One region of the Cellulomonas sp. P24 genome, then DNA from elsewhere that is predicted to be linked to it. Evidence: predicted binding sites of a transcription regulator. Region 1 holds the regulator's gene; the other holds the start of a gene.
The links. Region 1 encodes HrcA, which represses chaperone genes, less so after heat shock. Its sites were predicted from a motif close to TTNGCACTCGNNNNNNNCGAGTGCNAA; they were not measured.
Positions count from the first base shown of each region.

Region 2: the regulator HrcA is predicted to act here: its motif matches at 4,663-4,689, upstream of groL (chaperonin GroEL).

Region 1 is NZ_JAJDFX010000002.1:3,584,297-3,590,806, forward strand. Features, by position in the region: gene LJB74_RS16740 (hypothetical protein) at 1-119, shown strand, start outside; gene LJB74_RS16745 (DUF2510 domain-containing protein) at 152-607, shown strand; gene LJB74_RS16750 (DUF3097 domain-containing protein) at 629-1,519, opposite strand; gene hrcA (heat-inducible transcriptional repressor HrcA) at 1,723-2,754, shown strand; gene dnaJ (molecular chaperone DnaJ) at 2,820-3,944, shown strand; gene LJB74_RS16765 (16S rRNA (uracil(1498)-N(3))-methyltransferase) at 3,978-4,745, shown strand; gene LJB74_RS16770 (Gmad2 immunoglobulin-like domain-containing protein) at 4,773-5,309, opposite strand; gene LJB74_RS16775 (PhoH family protein) at 5,510-6,510, shown strand, end outside.
Region 2 is NZ_JAJDFX010000002.1:2,841,984-2,848,493, forward strand. Features, by position in the region: gene LJB74_RS13235 (SGNH/GDSL hydrolase family protein) at 7-876, opposite strand; gene LJB74_RS13240 (uracil-DNA glycosylase) at 908-1,558, opposite strand; gene LJB74_RS13245 (DUF3263 domain-containing protein) at 1,787-2,083, shown strand; gene LJB74_RS13250 (hypothetical protein) at 2,107-2,424, shown strand; gene LJB74_RS13255 (LytR C-terminal domain-containing protein) at 2,438-2,701, shown strand; gene LJB74_RS13260 (cold-shock protein) at 2,849-3,052, shown strand; gene LJB74_RS13265 (NAD(P)/FAD-dependent oxidoreductase) at 3,064-4,527, shown strand; gene groL (chaperonin GroEL) at 4,809-6,434, shown strand.

The DNA of each region.
Region 1 (6,510 bases):
TCGTGCAGGCCATCGGTGCGCTGGTCTGCGGTGTCGGCCAGCTGATCGCGTTCCCGCTCACGATGATCGCGACGGCCTACATGTACCGCCGCATGCTCGGCGAGCCCGTCGCCCCCTGACGGAGGCGTCCTGAACCGAGAGCAGCACACGCATGACGCAGGGGCCGTCGCCCCACCCCGGGTCGGGGTACCTCCACGGCGTGAGCGCCGGGTGGTACCCCGACCCGTCCGGTGACTGGCAGCTCCGCTGGTGGGACGGGGTCCTGTGGTCCGCGGACGTCGTCACCGGGACGTACCGCAGCCGGGAGCCGATCGGGCAGGTGGCGGTGCCGGCCGTCGAGCAGGTGCTGTGGGACGGCGAGGGGCACCGGTTGACGACGCACCGCATCTGGGTCCACGAGCCCGGCACCGGACGGCCTCCCGAGGAGCTGCCGCTCTGGACGATCGCCTCGGTCGACGCCACCGAGTCCCGGGTCACGATGTCGGTCGCGTACCCGGGCTACGGCGGTCGCGTGACGTACGTGATCCGCTCGGCGTCGGCACCGCTGCTCGGCGCCCTGGTGCACGCATGGGCCAACCGGAACCGTCGTGCCGCGATGCGGCTCTGACCGGAGGCCGCTCGGCGCCGGTCAGGGAGCGGTGACGAAGTCGATCAGCTCCTCGACCCGCCCGAGGAGCGACGGCTCGAGGTCCGCGTAGGACCGCACGGATCCCAGGATCCGTTGCCAGGCCCGTGCGACGTCCGCCTGATCCGCGGCCGGCCAGCCGAGCTCGCGGAGGATGCCGTGCTTCCACTCGACGCCACGCTCGATCGTCGGCCAGCCGGAGAGCCCGAGGCGTTCCGGCCGGACGGCCTGCCACACGTCGACATACGGGTGCCCCAGCACGACGACCGTCCCGCGAGGCGCGGCGCGCATGACCGCCTCAGCGATGCGACTCTCCTTGCTCCCGGGCACGAGGTGGTCGACCAGCACGCCGAGGCGACGGCCGGGCTCGGGTGCGAAGTCCCGCACCGCGTCCGGCAGGTTGTCGACACCGTCGAGCAGCTCGACCACCACGCCCTCGATCCGCAGGTCGTCGCCCCACACCTTCTCCACGAGCTCGGCGTCGTGCTTGCCCTCGACCCAGATGCGTGACCCACGGGCGACGCGTGCGCGTGCCCCGGCGACCGCACGTGACCCCGACGCGGTCCGGGTGGGCGCCGACGGCGCCGGCACCGGCCGCGGCGGCGTGAGCTCGACGGGTGCGCCGTCCACCCAGAAGCCCGGTCCGAGCGGGAACGTGCGGGTGCGTCCGCGCCGGTCCTCGAGGACGACGACGTGAAGACCGCCCGACTTCTCGACGCGGGTCACCGCACCGACCCAGCCGGTCGTGACCTCCTCGACCACCAGGCCCTGCTCGGCCGGTGTCGGCACCGAGCGGCGCGCCGTCCGATGGCCCGTCGTGGGCGTCGACAGCACGTCGGAGCCGTAGCGGTCGGGACGGTCCGGGCGCGTCGAGGCAGGGGGTCGGGACGTCACCCGGGAAGCCTAGGACGCGCACCGGCGTTCACCGAGGAGGCGGTGTGCGGGCGTCGTCCCCGACACGCGCGGCTCGGCCGCGTAGAATTGGCACTCGCCACCCCGGAGTGCCACCGGGAGGCGAGGAAGGCGAGCGACCGAACACGACCGCCGCACCGGGCAGATCACCCGGCGCGACACCGACACGACGCAGGGAGGTCACGGTGAGCGACGACCGCAGGCTCGACGTGCTGCGCGCGATCGTCGAGGACTACGTGGTCACGCGTGAACCCGTCGGCTCGCGCGCACTCGTGGAACGGCACTCCCTCGGGGTCTCGTCGGCGACGATCCGCAACGACATGGCTGCCCTCGAGGAAGGGGGCTACATCGTCCAGCCCCACACGTCGGCCGGTCGCGTGCCGACGGATCGTGGGTACCGGCTGTTCGTCGACCGGCTCGCAACCGTCAAGGCGATGTCGAGCCCGGAGAAGCGGGCCATCCAGTCGTTCCTCGAGGAAGCGGTGGACCTCGACGACGTGGTCGACCGTGCCGTGCGCCTGCTCGCGCAGCTCACCCAGCAGGTCGCCGTCGTCCAGTACCCGTCGCTCCGCCGGTCGGCCCTGCGTCACCTCGAGCTCGTCGACCTCGGCGAGCACCGGCTCCTGGTCGTCATCATCACCGACACCGGCCGCGTCGAGCAGCGCACCCTGGACCTCACGACGATCGCCCCTGCGCTCTCCGAGGAGACCGTCGCGCTGCTGCGGGTACGCCTCAACGTCGTCGCGACGGGCCGGCGGCTCTCCGAGCTCGTCGTCCCGCTCGGCGAGCTCGCGGAGGCGTTCCCGAGCACGGACCAGGCGCTGGTCCGGGCCGTGGTCCAGGTCGTCGAGGAGACGCTCGCCGAGGAGAGCGAGGAGCGTCTGGTGCTCGCCGGCACGGCGAACCTCGCCCGGACCGGTGCGCACGACTTCACGCACACGCTCGGCCCGGTCCTCGAGGCCCTCGAGGAGCAGGTCGTGCTGCTCCGGCTGCTCAGCGAGATGGCCGACGACGCCGCGAGCGTGTCCGTGCGGATCGGGCGCGAGACGCACCACGAAGGGCTGGTCGAGACCAGCTTCGTGACGAGCGGGTACGGCGGAGACGACGCCAGCCTCGCGCGGATCGGGTCGATCGGCCCGCTGCGCATGGACTACCCGGGCACGATCGCATCCGTCCGTGCGGTCGCCCGGTACCTCTCCCGGGTCCTCGCCGGGTGAGCCGCACTCCCGTGACCTCCGCCGGCCGCCGCCGGTCCACCCATGTCCCCTGCAGGAAGTGATCAGTGAGCGACTACTACCAGATCCTCGGCGTGCCGCGCGACGCGAGCACCGACCAGATCAAGAAGGCCTACCGCAAGCTCGCGCGTGAGCTCCACCCGGACGTCGCGGGCGAGGGCATGCAGACCGAGGACCGGTTCAAGGACGTCTCGCGTGCCTACGAGGTGCTCTCCAACCCGGAGAAGCGGCAGGCCTACGACATGGGGGCCGACCCGTCCGCACCTGGTGGCGGCATGGGCGGTGGCTTCGGCTTCCAGGACATCTTCGAGACGTTCTTCGGTGCGGCGCAGTCGGCCGGTCAGCGCGGCCCGATCCCGCGCGCACGTCGCGGCCAGGACGCCCTGCTCCGGCTCGACATCGACCTCGCCGAGGCGGCCTTCGGTGCGCACCGCGAGCTCCAGGTCGACACCGCGGTGCTGTGCCCGACGTGCGAGGGCTCGTGCTGCCGACCCGGGAGCTCGCCGCGCACCTGTGACGTGTGCGGCGGGCGAGGATCGGTGCAGCGGGTCGCCCGGTCGTTCCTCGGCCAGGTCATGACCTCCGCCCCGTGCGCCGCGTGCCACGGATTCGGCACCGTGATCCCGGAGCCCTGCACCGAGTGCGCGGGCGAGGGCCGGGTCCGCAGCCGTCGCACGCTCTCCGTCGACGTCCCGGCAGGCGTCGACACGGGGACCCGGATCAAGCTCACGGGGCAGGGCGAGGTGGGCCCGGCAGGTGGGCCGGCCGGCGACGTCTACCTCGAGGTCCGCGAGCGCAACCACGAGACGTTCGTGCGGCGCGGCGACGACCTGCACTGCACGCTCGAGGTGCCCATGACGGCGGCGGCGCTCGGCACCGTGCTCGAGCTGGACACCCTGGACGGGATGCAGGAGATCGACCTGCGACCGGGCACGCAGCCGGGTCAGGTCATCACGCTCAAGGGGCTGGGCGTCGGGCACCTGCACACCGGCGGACGGGGCGACCTCGACGTGCACATCGAGGTGCAGGTGCCCGCCCCGGAGGACGAGGAGCAGGTCGAGCTGCTGCGCCGTCTCGCGGAGCTGCGTGGGGAGCAGCGGCCGGAAGGGCGGCTCTCGGCGGTGCACCCGGGGGTGTTCGCCAAGCTGCGCGACAAGCTCAGCGGGCGTTGAGCGTGACCTGGCAGTCGACGTGACGGGAACGGCATGAGCGCGCCGGTGTTCCTCGCCGAGCAGGGGTCGCTGCACGGCGCGACGGTCGGGTCGACGTACCTGCTCGACGGTGCCGAGGGCCGGCACGCCGGCGTCGTGCAGCGACGCGCTCCCGGTGAGCGCGTGGACGTCGTCGACGGGGCGGGCGTGCGGCTCCGCGGTGTGGTGCTCGCGGTCGACGCGACGGGCGTGCACCTCGAGGTCCGCGAGCACGTCGTCGAGCCGGAGCCGGAGATCGGGCTGGTGCTCGTCCAGGCGCTCGCGAAGGGCGACCGGGACGAGCTCGCGATCGAGGCCGCGACCGAGGTCGGTGCCGACGAGGTGCTGCCCTGGCAGGCCGATCGGTCGATCGTGGTCTGGCGCGGCGACCGCGCGGCCAAGAGCCGGGCACGCTGGGTCGGCACCGTACGTGCGGCCTCGAAGCAGTCCCGCCGTGCGCGCATGCCGGTCGTGGGAACGGCGGTGGACGGCGCCGGGCTGGTCGCGCGTGTCTCGGACACCGTGGCCGGCGGTGGGACGGCCCTGGTGCTGCACGAGGACGCCCACCAGCCCCTCGCGACGGTCCGTCTCCCGTCGGCGCGCACCGGCGCCCAGATCCTCGTGGTCGTCGGTCCGGAGGGCGGCATCAGCGAACGCGAGGTGAGCGCCCTCGAGGGTGCGGGCGCCCAGACGGTGCGGCTCGGCCCGCACGTGCTGCGGACCTCGACGGCAGGACCGGTGGCTCTCGCCCTGCTCGCCCAACGGCTCGGCTACTGGGGATGACCGGTCCGCACGCCGACTGACGTGCCGTCAGGAGACGGTGAACGTCACCGTCACGAGGTTGTGCCGAGTCGTGCCGGACTCGCCGTTCGACATGTCCGGCTCCCACACGGCGACTGTCAGCGTCCCGGTCGGCACGGTCGCGGTGAACGTGAAGGGTCCCGGCGTGCCGTTCGCACCGGCGTTCGTGAAGCCGCTGGCCACCGGGGTGGTGCCGCCGGCCGGGACGATCTCCCAGTTCAGCGTGCCCTCGAAGGCAGAGCCGCTGCCGGAGATGGTGACGTCGGGTCCGGAGACCGTCGACCCCGGCATCGGCGTCGTGATCACGTTCACGCCGGCGGACGGCTGGTTCGAGGGCAGCGGCTGGTCGGTCGCCGTCGACTGCGGCGACAGCGTCGCCGTCGCCGGGGGCACCGTGGCCGTCGTCGGTGCGGCGGACGCCGACGTGCCGGTCGGCGTCGCACCGGTGCTCCCGGTGGACGCGCATCCGGACACGGTCGCCAGCGCGAGCAGGGTGACGATCCCGGCTGCGGCCTGTGCCCGTCGTCGGGCTCGGATCGTGCTCATGGGCAGTCCCCTCCTTCACGTCGTGGCACCGAGGAGCGACGCCTCGTGGTTCGCGAGTCCCTCGAACGTACCCCGATCCCTCTCCTTCAGGCGCGGCGACGCGCTCCGTGCCCGGACGCGAGTCGTCGGTAGACTCGACGACATCCCTGTCGGACGGCGACAGGCGTGACTGAAGGAGCGCAGCGGCGCAAGCCGAGCACATGGCGGAGAGCACAGCGTCACGCGGTCACGGCGACAGGTCAGCCGCACGTGTCGAGAACCGGATCACGGTGGCCCCCGAGGTGTCGATGGTCGAGCTCCTCGGCCGCGACGACGAGGTCCTCCGGGCGATCGAGGGCGGGTTTCAGGCCGTCGACATCCACGCACGGGGCAACCAGATCTCGCTCGCCGGCCCGGCCGGAGACGTCGCCCTGGTCGCCCGGCTGGTCGACGAGCTCGTGGAGATGGCCGCGAACGGTGCGCCGCTCAGTCCCGACGTGGTCACGCGTTCGGTGCAGATGCTCGCGAGCTCAGCGACCACCCGCCCCTCCGACGTGCTCTCGTTGAACATCCTCTCCTCGCGCGGGCGGACGATCCGACCCAAGACGACGGGGCAGAAGCACTACGTCGACGCGATCGACCGGCACACGGTCACGTTCGGCATCGGACCGGCCGGAACCGGCAAGACGTACCTCGCGATGGCGAAGGCGGTGCAGGCGCTGCAGGCGCGCCAGGTCACGCGGATCGTGCTGACCCGGCCGGCGGTCGAGGCCGGCGAGCGGCTCGGGTTCCTGCCCGGGTCGCTCAGCGAGAAGATCGACCCCTACCTGCGACCGCTGTACGACGCGCTGCACGACATGGTGGACCCGGAGTCCATCCCGCGGCTCATGGAGGCCGGCACGATCGAGGTCGCACCGCTCGCGTACATGCGTGGCCGGACCCTGAACGACGCGTTCGTCATCCTCGACGAGGCGCAGAACACGTCGGCCGAGCAGATGAAGATGTTCCTGACCCGCCTCGGGTTCGGGAGCAAGGTCGTCGTGACCGGTGACGTGACCCAGGTCGACCTGCCGCAGGGCGCGCCGTCGGGGCTGCGGATCGTCGAGCACGTCCTCGAGGGCATCGACGACGTCGCGTTCTGCCGTCTGGACTCGGGCGACGTCGTCCGCCACCGCCTGGTCGGCGAGATCATCGACGCCTACTCGCGCTGGGACAGCCGGCA
Region 2 (6,510 bases), 740 kb from region 1:
CCGGGCTCACTCGGCCGTCGGTGCGTCCACCAGGGGAAGGTCCAGCGCCGGTGCGAGCTCGGGGCGCTTCGCGACCCGGGTGTCCCCGGAGGACCGGCCCTGGAGCCGCCGCGTCATCCAGGGGACGACGTGCTCGCGCACCCACTCGGCGTCCTCGCGGAGCTGCTGCGACCGGGGCGGTGCGGGGACCGGCGCGAGCGGCTCGTCCCAGCGAGGGTCGTCCGGGCTCAGCCCGAGGGCGACGAGAGCGGCCTGGGCGACCCGACGGTGCCCCTCGGTGGTCAGGTGGATGCGGTCGTCGCTCCACATCCGCCAGTCCCGGAGCGACCTCATGCCCCACAGGTCGACGACGACCGCGCCGTGCCGTCGGGCGATCGACCACACGTGAGCGTTGAGCACCGCGACCCTGCTCCGGGTCCGGCGCACCAGAGGACTCTCCGCGGTGTCGACACCCGTCGCCAGGATCACGTCCGCGCCTGCGGCCCGGAACCGCGCGACCGCGGCCTCGAGGTCCCGGGCGAGGCGGTCCGGGTCCGCGGCGGGGCGCAGCATGTCGTTCCCGCCGCCGACGAGGCTCACGAGGTCGGGCTCGAGGGACAGCGCGGCGGGCACCTGCTCGCGCAGGATCGGCCGGAGCAGTCGGCCCCGCACGGCGAGGTTCGCGTAGGCGAGCGGCGGTGCACCGGCGGCGTCCTGGCGGGCGGCGAGGTGGCCTGCGAGCAGGTCGGCCCACCCGCGGCAGAGGGCGCCGTCGGACGGGACGTCCCACAGCCCCTCGGTGAACGAGTCGCCGAGCGCGACGTAGCGGGTCCACGTCGGCGGTGGCGTGGTGGCGGATGGCGTGGCAGCGGATGGGAGGGCGTCGTGCGTGGTCACGGGTCCAGTCTGCGCCGACAGTGCCCGGGTGTCAGGGCAGTCGCCAGTCGACCGGTGCGCCACCCTGCTCCGTGAGCAGGGCGTTGACACGCGAGAACGGCCGTGAGCCGAAGAACCCGCGGTGCGCGGACAACGGGCTCGGGTGGACGCTCGAGACGAACGGCACGGAGCCGAGCGCGGGGACGAGGGACTGGGCGTCCCGTCCCCAGAGGATCGCCGCGAGCGGGCCGCCGCGTGCGACGAGCGCGTCGACCGCACGGAGCGTGACCGGTTCCCACCCCTTGCCGCGGTGCGAGGCGGGCGCGCCGGGTGCGACCGTCAGCACCCTGTTGAGCAGCATCACCCCCTGGTCGGCCCAGGCGCTCAGGTCGCCCGACGTCGGCGGTGCCACCCCGAGGTCGGCCCCGAGCTCGGTGACGATGTTCGCGAGCGACCGGGGGAGCGGGCGTACGTCGGCCTGGACCGAGAACGACAACCCCATGGGGTGCCCGGGGGTCGGGTACGGGTCCTGACCGACGATCAGCACGCGGACCTCGGAGAGCGGTCGGCGGAACGCGCGGAAGACGTCCGGGCCGGCCGGCAGGTACCCTCGTCCGGCGGCGATCTCGGCCCGGAGGAACGTGCCCATCGCGCGCACCTGCGGGGCGACCGGCAGCATCGCGGACGCCCAGTCGGGCGCCATCAGGCCGGCCAGGTACGCGAGGTCGGCGGCGGTCGGTTCAGGGCCCGCCGTCGTCGGGTCGGGGTGGCGGTGAGGGCTGTCCACCCGGTGAGAGTAGCCGTCGGCGGCGGCGACGGACGGGATCGGGACGGGTCGGACGAAGGAATGACAGCCATGTCATTCGGTCCTACGATGAGGGGCGTCGGTGCAGGGGTTCCGCACCACGCACGGCTGCGAGCAGGAGGTTCCATGGACGCCACGGTGCAGGCGGTCCGCGAGGGCGCCCATGAGATCGGCGACCTCTCGGAGCGCGACCAGCAGGTCCTCGCGTTCGAGCGCCAGTGGTGGAAGTACGCCGGTGCCAAGGAACAGGCGATCCGTGAGCTGTTCGACATGTCGGCGACCCGCTACTACCAGGTGCTGAACGCGCTCATCGACTCGCCGGCCGCGCTCGAGCACGACCCGATGCTCGTCAAGCGGCTGCGTCGGATGCGTTCGACGCGGCAGCGCGCCAGGACCGCTCGACGTCTGGGCGTCGATGCGTAGTCGCGTCCGTTAGCCTGTCGGGCGTGAGCAAGGCGAGATACCCGTACCCAGCCGACGAGTTCGACGCCGTCGACGCGCATGCCGGTCCGCGCGGCGTCCACCGACGGGCGCGATCCGTCTGGACGCGTGTGTGGCCGTTCCTCCTGGTGATCGTGCTCTTCCCGGCGATCGCGTGGGGGGGTCGTGACGCTCCTCACGGGCACCGGGGGCGATACCGGCCTGGCTGCCGGCTCGACCCTCCCGTCGGTGGCGACGAGCGACACGCCGACAGCGCCATCGACGACGGCCACGAGCACCACGCCGGCCACGACGCCATCGGCCACGACGCCCGCCGCGCCTGACCTGCACACCGCGGTGTCGGTCCTCAACGCGACCAAGACGAGCGGGCTCGCGGCCAAGGGTGAAGCTGCGCTCAAGACCGCCGGGTTCACGTCGATCACGACCGGCAACTACACGGGCACGGCACCGACGACGTCCACCGTCTTCTATGCGACCGCGAAGCTCGAGGCCACGGCGCGTGCCGCGGCCACGGCGCTGAAGATCTCCACCGTGACGCTGGACCCGGCCAAGGCGGGCACGACGATCTCGATCGTCCTGACGAAGGACTACACCCCCTGACCCGGTCGCGCCGATCGACCGGCGCGACCACCCGGGCGGTCTCCCGCGCGCGCCGGGGGACCCATTAGGCTCACCCGACAACGCCGCCGTCCCGGTGCCGTGAGGCATCGGGCGGACGCGGCGTGAAGTCGACTCGAGGAGCGTGACATGGCCCAGGGCACCGTCAAGTGGTTCAACGCGGAGAAGGGCTACGGGTTCATCACCCCGGCCAGCGGAGGGAACGACCTCTTCGTGCACTACAGCGCGATCCAGACGGACGGGTTCCGCACCCTCGACGAGGGCCAGGACGTGGAGTTCGAGCTCGGTCAGGGCAGCAAGGGACCGCAGGCCGAGCAGGTCCGACCGCTCTGAGCCCTGACGTCGTGGTCGTCGGCAGCGGGCCCAACGGGCTCGCAGCCGCGGTCACGTGCGCACGAGCCGGGTTGTCGGTGCTCGTGGTCGAGGCACAGCCGGAACCTGGCGGCGGTGCGCGGACCCTCGACCTCGGTCTGGCACCAGGGATGGTGCACGACCTCTGCTCGGCCGTGCACCCGCTGGCGGCGGCCTCACCGTTCCTGCGGGAGTTCGACCTCGCGGCCCGCGGGGTCGAGCTCCTCCACCCGGATGCGGCGTACGCGCACCCGCTCGACGGCGGTCGTGCCGGGGTTGCCTACCGGTCGCTCGAGCGGACCGCCGAGGGACTCGGCGTCGACGGCCGCGCCTGGCGCCGGCTGCTGCGACCGTTCGTCGACCGTGCCGAGGCACTCATGGAGGTCGTCCTCGGGGACCGGGCCCGAGGTGCCGACGGTCCGCTCGCGCACGGTCCGACGGCGCTGCGTCTCATGGCGGCCGTCGTCGAGCAGGTCGCCGTGGGCACGAGGTTCGACTCCGACGTCGCACCGGCACTCCTGGCCGGCGTCGGCGCCCACGCCAGCACCCGGCAGCCGTCGGCCGCAGCGGCCGGCACCGGGCTGCTGCTGGCGACCCTCGCACACGTGGGCGGGTGGCCCGTCCCGCGCGGCGGGAGCCGGGCGATCACCGACGCGCTGGTCGCCGACCTGCGCGCGCACGGCGGCGAGCTGATCACCGGGGTCACCGTCGACGACCTCGACGAGCTGCCGCGGGCCCGCGCGTACCTCCTCGACACGACCCCGCGCACCGCGGTCCGGGTGCTCGGCCGGCGCCTTCCGCCCGGACGGGCGCGAGCCCTCACACGGTTCCCCTACGGGAACGGGGTCGCCAAGGTCGACCTGGTGCTCTCGGGCCCGGTCCCGTGGGCGAATCCCGAGGTCGGGCGCGCCGGGACGGTGCACCTCGGCGGGAGTCGTGCGCAGCTCGCGCAGGCCGAGCGTGACGTCGCCGCCGGACGGCACGCGCGGCACCCCGTCGTGCTCGTGAGCGACCCCACCGTGGCTGATCGCTCGCGGCTCGGCCCGACAGGCCTGCGACCGTTGTGGACCTACGCGCACGTGCCGGCCGGCTCGACCCTCGACGTGACCGAGGCGGTCGTCTCGCAGGTCGAGCGGTTCGCACCGGGCTTCCGTGACGTCGTCGTCGCCTCGCGTGCCGTCCCCGCCGCGCGGATGAGCGAGCACGACGCCAACTACCCGGGCGGTGACATCGGGTCCGGGGCGGTGACGGCGTACCGGCTGCTCGCCCGGCCCCGCCTCGCCGTCGACCCGTACCGGCTCGGGATCCCGGGCGTGCTCCTCTGCTCGGCGTCGACGCCGCCAGGACCCGGGGTGCACGGCATGGCCGGCTGGCACGCTGCGCGTCGGGTGCTGCGGTCCCGGTTCGGCCTCACCCGGATGCCGGACCTCGCCCCGGAGCCGGTTGCGGGCACCTGAGGCCAGCAGCGGCCAGCTGCAGGCAGCTGCGGGCAGCTGAGAGCACTGCGCCTGCCCTGGTCGGCGCGGTTCGGAGCGTGTTCGCCGGCGGCGGAGGCAGGTTGCACTCTCCGGTGCCGAGTGCTAACCATGGACTTAGCACTCTCAGGTAGAGAGTGACAGAATCACCCTGGTCGTCAGGTGAGGTTCGGGCAGTGACGGGACATGACCGTCGCGGTGCGGGCCGTCCGTCGCGGGCACCTACTGACCACCCGATTGCCACAGTGGAGGATCACAGCCCCATGGCCAAGATCATTGCCTTCAACGAGGAGGCCCGTCGCGGTATCGAGCGAGGGCTCAACATCCTCGCCGACACCGTCAAGGTCACGCTCGGCCCGAAGGGCCGCAACGTCGTCCTGGACAAGAAGTGGGGTGCGCCCACCATCACGAACGACGGTGTGAGCATCGCCAAGGAGATCGAGCTCGAGGAGCCGTTCGAGAAGATCGGCGCCGAGCTCGTCAAGGAGGTCGCCAAGAAGACGGACGACGTCGCGGGCGACGGGACCACCACGGCGACCGTGCTCGCCCAGGCGCTCGTGCGCGAGGGCCTGCGGAACGTCGCTGCCGGCGCCAACCCGATCGCCCTCAAGAAGGGCATCGAGAAGGCCGTCGAGGCTGTCACGGCCGAGCTGCTGAAGCAGGCCGTCGAGGTCGAGACCAAGGAGCAGATCGCGGCCACGGCCTCGATCTCCGCCGGTGACACGGCGATCGGTGCGCTCATCGCCGAGGCCCTCGACAAGGTCGGCAAGGAGGGCGTGATCACGGTCGAGGAGTCCAGCGCCCTGGGCCTGGAGCTCGAGCTGACCGAGGGCATGCGCTTCGACAAGGGCTTCCTGTCGGCGTACTTCGTCACGGACCAGGAGCGTCAGGAGGCCGTCCTCGAGGACGCGTACGTCCTGCTCGTCGAGTCCAAGATCTCGAACGTCAAGGACCTGCTGCCGCTGCTGGAGAAGGTCATCCAGGCCGGCAAGCCGCTGTTCATCGTCTCCGAGGACGTCGAGGGTGAGGCTCTCGCCACGCTCGTCGTCAACAAGATCCGTGGCACGTTCAAGTCCGTCGCCGTCAAGGCTCCGGGCTTCGGCGACCGCCGCAAGGCGATGCTGCAGGACATGGCCATCCTCACGGGCGGCCAGGTCGTCTCGGAGACCGTCGGTCTCAAGCTCGACACGGTGGGCCTCGAGGTCCTCGGCACGGCGCGCAAGATCGTCGTGACGAAGGACGAGACGACCATCGTCGAGGGCTCGGGCGACGCGGCTCAGATCGCGGGTCGGGTCGCGCAGATCCGCGCCGAGATCGAGAACTCGGACTCGGACTACGACCGCGAGAAGCTCCAGGAGCGCCTCGCCAAGCTGGCCGGTGGCGTCGCCGTCATCAAGGCCGGCGCGGCCACCGAGGTCGAGCTCAAGGAGCGCAAGCACCGCATCGAGGACGCCGTCCGCAACGCGAAGGCTGCCGTCGAGGAGGGCATCGTCGCCGGTGGTGGCGTCGCGCTCATCCAGGCCGGCAAGACGGCCTTCGCCGACCTCGTCCTCGAGGGCGACGAGGCGACCGGTGCGAACATCGTGCGCGTCGCGCTCGATGCTCCGCTCAAGCAGATCGCGATCAACGCCGGCCTCGAGGGTGGCGTCGTGGCGGAGAAGGTCCGCAACCTGCCGATCGGTCACGGTCTGAACGCCGCGACCAACGTCTACGAGGACCTGCTCGCCGCGGGGATCAACGACCCGGTCAAGGTCACCCGGTCCGCGCTGCAGAACGCTGCGTCCATCGCGGCGCTGTTCCTCACCACCGAGGCCGTCGTGGCCGACAAGCCGGAGAAGGCCGCACCGGCCGGCCCCGGTGGCGGCGAGGACTTCGGCGGCGGGTTCTGATCGACTGATCACGGATCGGGCCTGAGCTGACGCCAGGTCGGATCTCGCACGAACAACGGCGGGTGTCCCGGTCAAC